2 regions of the Bradyrhizobium sp. MI1.4 genome follow, and region 1 is predicted to be linked to the other one. Evidence: predicted binding sites of a transcription regulator. Region 1 holds the regulator's gene; the other holds the start of a gene.
What was found. Region 1 encodes LexA, which represses DNA repair genes until DNA is damaged. Its sites were predicted from a motif close to TGTTCNNNNTGTGTTCNG; they were not measured.
Positions count from the first base shown of each region.

Region 1 (4,209 bases):
CCTACCTCACCAAGCAGGCCTCTCTTCTTCTTGAATTCGCGAGGACAACTTCAGATTCGGACCTTTCCGCCAAGCTTGTGAGCAAGGCCGCCGACCTGAAATCCCAAGCCGACCCGCTGCCCGACAAGGATCAGGGATCCAAGGCGCCCGACGTAACTCCCGGGCAGGCAGGGAGCTGATCGATTCAGGCCATGGCGCGTTCTCGCCTTGCCATGATTTTCGTCGCTTCCATGACCACTCTCCTGCCGATCTGTGACCTCCTTCGGATCATGCCGCGACGCGCTTGATCCTGCCTTCCGGAACAATGTGAAGGGGCGGGATGACTGTGCCTGCTCAGCCGCTTTTGCCTCTGCGCCTGCGCTCGGCTAGAAGACGTGCGGAACATTCGCCCGAACGTGCCGAGCAGGAGTTTTCGCCGTGGCCTTGATGCCGGTTTCTGACGCGCTTGCCGCGGTGCTGGCGGGTGCAGAGCCGCTGCCGGAAGAAATGATTTCCCTCGACGAGGCCTACCATCGCGTGCTCGCGCGTGACGTCGTGGCGCGGCGCACGCAGCCGCCGCAAGCGATGTCGGCGATGGACGGCTACGCGGTGCGCGCGGCCGATGCCGCGACGATCGATTCGGAGCTCACCGTCATCGGCGAAGTCGCAGCGGGCCGACCGTTCGAGGGGACGGTCGGAGCCGGCGAGGCCGTGCGGATCTTCACCGGCGGCGTCGTTCCCTTTGGCGCGGACGCCGTCGTGATCCAGGAGGACACGGTCGCCGCCGGCAAGCGCATCACGATCAAGGAAGCCGCGATCGCCGGCCGGCACATCCGCCCCGCCGGCGTCGATTTCCGCGAGGGCGACGTGCTCCTGCGCAAGGGAAGCCGTCTGACCGAGCGAGACCTCGCGCTCGCCGCCGGGATGAATCATCCGCACCTTGCCGTTGTCAGGCGTCCGAAGGTCGCGATTCTCGCCACCGGCGACGAGCTGGTGATGCCGGGCACCACGCCCGGCCACGGCCAGATCGTCTATTCCAACGGCTACGCCCTGCACGCGCTCGCCCGCAGCGAGGGCGCCGAGACCATCGACCTCGGTATTGCCGCCGACACGCTCGAGGCCACCACCGCCGGCATCCGCCGCGCCCGCGAGAGCGGCGCCGACGTCCTGATCACGACCGGCGGCGCATCGGTCGGCGACCACGATCTGGTCCAGCAGGCACTGCGGGACGAAGGCATCGCGATGGCGTTCTGGAAGATCGCGATGCGGCCAGGCAAGCCGATGATGCACGGGCGACTCGGCGCAATGGGTGTGATCGGCCTGCCGGGCAATCCCGTATCGTCCTACGTGTGCGCTTTCCTGTTCATGGTGCCGCTGATTCGCGCCCTGTCGGGCCGTTCAGTGATTCACCATCGCCGTGAACGCGCCGTGCTCGGCCGCGACGTCGGCGCCAACGACCAGCGCGAGGACTATCTGCGCGCGCATCTTGAGGAGCGTGACGATGGCACACGCGTCGTTGTTCCCGTCAATCATCAGGACTCTTCGCTGCTTGCGAATCTCGCTGCAGCACAGGTACTTCTCGTCCGCGCACCATTCGCGCCGAAGGCCGAAGCCGGCACGGCTTGCGAAGTGTTGCGGCTCCCCGTCTGAGCGCCCCCGCAACGCGCGTTCCGCGCACTTTGCTCTGTTCACGGTAAATTAAGCAGTTGCGGAACATGTATCGAACATATAGTGTCTGTTCATGATTTGTTTCGAGCATGCAGCGGCTTATGGCCGAATTCAGCGTCTCGGAATCGGACGACATCAACCGGGGGACTTTGGTCGAGATGTTAACGCGCAAACAATACGAGCTTCTGCGGTTCATCAGTGAACGTCTGAAGGAAAGCGGCGTGCCGCCCTCCTTCGACGAGATGAAGGATGCGCTCGATCTGCGCTCGAAGTCGGGCATCCATCGCCTGATCACGGCGCTCGAGGAGCGTGGCTTCATCCGACGCCTGCCCAACCGCGCCCGTGCGATTGAAGTCATCAAGCTGCCGGAGCTCCAGGCAGCCGCTGGCAGCCGCCGCGGCTTCACGCCGAGCGTCATCGAGGGCAATCTCGGCAAGGTGCGTGCGAGCGCGAGCCTGCCCGCTGACGAGGGCGAACGTCCCGTCGCGGTGCCGGTGATGGGCCGCATCGCGGCCGGCACGCCGATCGAGGCGTTGCAGACCCGCAGCCATACTATCAGCGTACCGCCTGACATGCTCGGCTCGGGCGAGCATTACGCGCTGGAAGTGCGCGGCGACTCGATGGTCGAAGCCGGCATTCTCGACGGCGACATGGCCCTGATCCAGCGCAACGAGAGCGCCGATACCGGCGACATCGTGGTGGCGCTGATCGACGACGAGGAAGCGACACTGAAGCGCTTCCGCCGTCGCGGCGCCTCGATCGCGCTCGAGCCCGCCAACGCGGCCTATGAGGTCCGCATCCTGCCGCCCAACCGGGTGAAGATTCAGGGCAAGCTGATCGGGCTTTACCGGAAGTACTGATACCGGGAGTCTTTCTATCGGCAGTACTTCATATCGGAAGCACTTCATGCCGGAGGTGCTTGGCGCCTCGCGCGCTTCCGATCGACATCGCCGGTCAGAGATTGGAGCGGATCATCGTCCGCTCCGGCTGGATAGCCTTTCTGGTTCTGCACAGACTATCCGGCCCCTCCTCCAACGCTGGCTCCTCGCCACGCCGACGAAGCAGCACCGCTTCAAGCAGCACCGCTTCGCGGCTCGGTTGTTCGAGGAAACAGCGACCAGCGGTCAAGTTCGGCCGTTGCAGCCAAGTTGGCAATGTTCGCGTACGCGCCTCCCGAATGCATCGCGGCGAGCTTTGTTCCTATTGAATTCGGGAAAGATAATGTGATCGCGGCTTGCGGAAGCCAGCCGCAGATTTGCCCACAACCAAGCAGAGCGTTCGTGCTTCCACTCTGATAGAGGCCTGCGCCTCGATAAGAGACGCGGGTTGCTATCCCAGCATGAGGAGCACCCGATGTGTGACTACAGCCTACATGCCGTCGCGTCGCGCCCCGCCGAAGTCGGCGAGACGATCGTCACGACAAGCTTCCGCGGCACCTCGACGCGCGGCTTCGCCTCTGCAGCCGATCCGTCTGTTGCCGTCTGCCTGCTGCCGGGGACGGAGCTCGCCTTCGCCGACGACGTCCGCTACGACAATCGCTGGATCTGGACGCGCACCATCAATTCCCGCGTGGGCAAGTTCGGCAAGATCGATCCGCACGTTCCCGACCGCCATCATGATGCGATCGAATTCCCCGACGGCAAATACGTGCTGGTGACGCAGCTCGTCGAAGGCCAGCGCGCGACGGTGCTGCAACTGCCGGTGACTCAGTCGGTCACCGAGCGCGAGCACAAGGCGCAGATCACCGCCGACAGGCAGCCGACCGTCACGCACCTGCCGATCGGCTGACAGAGCCGCCCTCCGGCTACGAAGTCGGAGGTCAGGATTAAATCGCCATCGCCGGCCGTGGCCGGCGAGATGGTGTGGTTTGCACCCCGCTAATCCGAACGGACGCACCGAACCACTGCGTTGCTCCGCACCATCAGATCAATCGTCGGCTTGCAGGTCGGTGTCCGCCGGCGTTGCGTCCTTGATGCGAGGCGCGGTCGACTTTGGCGCGAGGCTGCCGTCGAAATCACCCTCGCCGGCGCCGGCCGGCAACCAGGGGCGGCTCGTGCCTCTCGCCCTCACTGCCTGAACCACAAAACCGTCACCACGCTGCGTCAGCGCCAGCGCGCTCTGGCTGGCGAGCCGCTGCCGATCGACCACCATCGCCGCGCAATCAGGCGGTGCGGGACGAGTCGTCACCACCAGCGCGGCCCGACTGCAATCGTCCGCGAGAGCGTCGACGCGCAGTGCCAGCGCGACCAGCCTCCCGTCGGCCAGTGGCGTCACGCAGCCGGATTCGTCGCAGGACACGCCATCGGCAAGCGAGGCTCTGCCCGCATCGCGCGGATCGGCGTCGGCAGCGAGCCATTCCTTGAGCAGAAAGCTGTCCTTGTTCGTCCTGATCAGGTGCAGATATCCGTCCCTGCCCCGCACCGCGACGCTGGCGCCATCCCCGGCAATCAGAATGTCGGGCTGCCGCGCCGACAGTCCCCAGAGGATCGCTGCCAGCAGCACCAGGGCGCCGGACCAGCGCAGCGGCGTGCGCAACAAGCCGAGCACAATGATTCCCAGGCT
Region 1 is NZ_JBVVPP010000027.1:9,520-13,728, reverse strand. It holds gene AC0L23_RS25090 (hypothetical protein) at 1-179, shown strand, start outside; gene AC0L23_RS25085 (molybdopterin molybdotransferase MoeA) at 418-1,629, shown strand; gene lexA (transcriptional repressor LexA) at 1,806-2,507, shown strand; gene AC0L23_RS25075 (hypothetical protein) at 3,001-3,435, shown strand; gene AC0L23_RS25070 (ComEC/Rec2 family competence protein) at 3,574-4,209, opposite strand, start outside.

Region 2 (4,209 bases), on a different contig from region 1:
CCCAGAGCGAGGCTGCGGGGCGAGTCGACGCCATGACCCAGACGCTGGCCGGCCGCCAGGCCGACATGGCGCGCGCGGTCAACGAGCGGCTGGATTCGGTGACCCACCGCGTCGGCCAGTCCATGGAGCACTCGACCCGCAACACCATGGAGAGCCTGCACGCGCTGCACGAGCGGCTCGGCATCATCGACAGCGCACACAAGAACCTCACCGACCTCACCACGCAGGTGACGACCCTGCGCGACGTGCTCGCCAACAAGCAGTCGCGCGGCGCCTTCGGTCAGGCGCGGATGGAAGCGATCGTCCAGGACGGTCTGCCGAAGGGCGCCTACGAGTTCCAGTTCACGCTCTCGACCGGCAAGCGTCCGGACTGCGTCGTGTTCCTGCCCGACCAGCGTCCGCTCTGCATCGACGCGAAATTTCCGCTGGAGGCGATGACCGCGCTGCATGATGCACGCACCGATGAGGAAAAGCGCATCGCCACGCAGCGGCTGCGCGGTGACGTGATGAAGCATGTCAGCGACATCGCCGAAAAATATCTCGTCGCCGGCGAGACCCAGGAAATGGCGTTGATGTTCGTGCCGTCGGAATCGGTCTACGCCGAGATCCACGACGGTTTCGACGACGTGATCCAGAAGGCGTATCGCGCCCGTGTCGTGCTGGTGTCGCCGTCGCTGCTGATGCTGGCGATCCAGGTGATGCAGCAGATCATGAAGGACGCGCGCATGCGCGATGCCGCCGACCAGATCCAGACCGAAGTGATCAAGCTCGGCGACGACCTCGGCCGCCTGCGCGATCGCGTGCTGAAATTGCAGAAGCACTTTGCCGACGCGAACGAGGACGTCCGCCAGATCCTGATCTCCGCCGACAAGATCGAGAAGCGCGCGGGGCGCATCGAAGAGCTCGATTTCAGCAAGAGCGATGCCCCCGAAGCCCCGCATCTCGTGGCGACCGGCGCTGCCGAGTTGTTCCCGAGGAAGCTCCAGGCGGGGGAGTAGAATATAGAACACACTGTCGTCGCCGGCTTGACCGGGCGACCCAGTATTCCAGAGGCCGGAGTTATGGAGGGCCCGCGATCTCCGCATAGAGATCGTTTCAATCGGGATTATCCTTCTCGATCAGCGCAATCTTCCAGGCGCGCGTCCATTTTTTCAGGCGCTTCTCGCGTTTTATCGCATTCTCGGGATCATCGAATTGCTCGAAATAGACTAGCTTCACAACGCCCTATTCCTTCGTGAAGCTCTCGACTAACTGCAATTTGTGTTCGGCCACACGGCGGATGAGATCGTTCGTTACGCCAATGTAGAGCGTGTCGCCCATCTTGCTGGCGAGAATGTACACGTAGTAGCAGCGCCCGCCCATCTGCCGTCTCTGGGATACTGGGTCGCCCGGTCAAGCCGGCGACGACAGTGTGTTCTATATTCTACTCCCCCGCCTGGAGCTTCCTCGGGAACAACTCGGCAGCGCCGGTCGCCACGAGATGCGGGGCTTCGGGGGCATCGCTCTTGCTGAAATCGAGCTCTTCGATGCGCCCCGCGCGCTTCTCGATCTTGTCGGCGGAGATCAGGATCTGGCGGACGTCCTCGTTCGCGTCGGCAAAGTGCTTCTGCAATTTCAGCACGCGATCGCGCAGGCGGCCGAGGTCGTCGCCGAGCTTGATCACTTCGGTCTGGATCTGGTCGGCGGCATCGCGCATGCGCGCGTCCTTCATGATCTGCTGCATCACCTGGATCGCCAGCATCAGCAGCGACGGCGACACCAGCACGACACGGGCGCGATACGCCTTCTGGATCACGTCGTCGAAACCGTCGTGGATCTCGGCGTAGACCGATTCCGACGGCACGAACATCAACGCCATTTCCTGGGTCTCGCCGGCGACGAGATATTTTTCGGCGATGTCGCTGACATGCTTCATCACGTCACCGCGCAGCCGCTGCGTGGCGATGCGCTTTTCCTCATCGGTGCGTGCATCATGCAGCGCGGTCATCGCCTCCAGCGGAAATTTCGCGTCGATGCAGAGCGGACGCTGGTCGGGCAGGAACACGACGCAGTCCGGACGCTTGCCGGTCGAGAGCGTGAACTGGAACTCGTAGGCGCCCTTCGGCAGACCGTCCTGGACGATCGCTTCCATCCGCGCCTGACCGAAGGCGCCGCGCGACTGCTTGTTGGCGAGCACGTCGCGCAGGGTCGTCACCTGCGTGGTGAGGTCGGTGAGGTTCTTGTGTGCGCTGTCGATGATGCCGAGCCGCTCGTGCAGCGCGTGCAGGCTCTCCATGGTGTTGCGGGTCGAGTGCTCCATGGACTGGCCGACGCGGTGGGTCACCGAATCCAGCCGCTCGTTGACCGCGCGCGCCATGTCGGCCTGGCGGCCGGCCAGCGTCTGGGTCATGGCGTCGACTCGCCCCGCAGCCTCGCTCTGGGCGTGCAGCATCTGGCTGATGCGCTCCTCGAGCTCGTCGGCGCGGATGGCGTTGGCCATCGCGAGTTCCGCGCCGCGCCGCCCTGACCGCGCGATCACGACGGCAATCACGAGCAGCAGGATAAGGACCAGGGCGCCGAAGCCGATCAGCGCGTCCACGGTGCGCACCGGCCAGTCGCCAAGCATGAAAATGACCTCGTTCATGCCCCTGCTTCTAGCCGATTCGCTTCGAGACACGAACGAATAGCGAACATTTATGGTAAATGCTCTGTTAATTTTTATGGTTAACGAAACCTGAAGTTTTATGGTTAGCGGAGGGTTAACGGGGTTCCCGGCCGCATTGACCGCATCGAACGCGCGGCTTAAATCGCGGCCATGGCCCTCAGAGAAATCATCATCCTGCCCGACAAGCAGCTGCGTCTGGTCTCCAAGCCGATCGAGAAGGTCACGCCGGAGATCCGCAAGCTTGCCGACGACATGTTCGAGACCATGTACGACGCGCCCGGCATCGGGCTCGCGGCGATCCAGATCGCGCAGCCGTTGCGGCTGATCACCATGGACCTCGCCAAGCCCGACCAGGACGGCGAGACCAAGCCCGAGCCGCGCGTCTTCATCAATCCGGAAATCATCGCCTCTTCGGAGGACCTGTCGGTCTACGAGGAAGGCTGCCTGTCGATCCCCGAATATTACGAGGAGGTCGAGCGCCCTGCGAAGGTGCGGGTGCGCTACACCGATCTCGACGGCAAGGTGCACGAGGAGGACGCCGAAGGCCTCTACGCCACCTGCATCCAACACGAGATCGACCATCTCAACGGCGTGCTGTTCGTCGACTATCTGTCAAAGCTCAAGCGCGACCGCGTGCTGAAGAAGTTCGAGAAAGCCGCCAAGCGCGCGGAGTGAGGTTCTCTGTCGATGCCCCTCCGCCTGATCTTCATGGGCACGCCCGATTTCTCCGTGCCGACGCTGCTCGAGCTCGTCGCGCATGGCCACGAGATCGCGGCCGTGTACACGCGCGCGCCGAAGCCCGGCGGACGGCGCGGGCTGCAATTGCAGCCGACCCCGGTGGAAGAGGCTGCGCGAAAGCTCGGTGTGCCCGTGCTGACGCCGAAGACTTTGAAAACGCCGGAGGCGCTGGAAGAATTTCGCGCCTTTGACGCCGATGCGGCCGTCGTCGTCGCCTATGGCATGATCCTGCCGCAGGCGATCCTCGATGCGCCGAAGCTCGGCTGCTACAACCTGCACGCCTCGCTGCTGCCACGCTGGCGCGGTGCCGCTCCCATCAACCGCGCGATCATGGCCGGCGATGCCGAGAGCGGCGTGATGGTGATGAAGATGGATGTTGGCCTCGACACCGGCGACGTCGCCATGGCGGAACGGCTCGCGATCACGGACAACATGACCGCGCTCGATCTGCACGATCGTCTGTCGCGGCTCGGTGCCGATCTGATGGTGCGCGCCATGGCCGCGCTGGCCCGCGGTGGGCTTCAGCTGAAGCAGCAGAGCGAGGACGGCGTCACCTATGCCGCCAAGATCGACAAGGCCGAGGCGCGGATCGACTGGACCAGGCCCGCGCGCGAGGTGCTGCGCCATATCCACGGCCTGTCGCCGTTTCCCGGCGCCTGGGCCGAACTTGAGAATGCGCGGGTCAAGATCCTGCGCTGCGAGCTGGCGAAAGGCACGGGCGCACCCGGCGAGGTGCTCGACGATCACCTCACCATCGCCTGCGGCGAGGGTGCAATCCGTCTGATCGAGCTCCAGCGCGAAGGCAAGGCACGCATGCAGGCCGCGGA
Region 2 is NZ_JBVVPP010000081.1:8,584-12,792, forward strand. It holds gene AC0L23_RS38275 (DNA recombination protein RmuC) at 1-998, shown strand, start outside; partial or broken gene AC0L23_RS38280 (GIY-YIG nuclease family protein) at 1,096-1,362, opposite strand; gene AC0L23_RS38285 (DNA recombination protein RmuC) at 1,424-2,623, opposite strand; gene def (peptide deformylase) at 2,795-3,319, shown strand; gene fmt (methionyl-tRNA formyltransferase) at 3,332-4,209, shown strand, end outside.
Region 2: a site for LexA is predicted at 2,655-2,672, ahead of AC0L23_RS38285 (DNA recombination protein RmuC). Genes of this name have one in related genera too.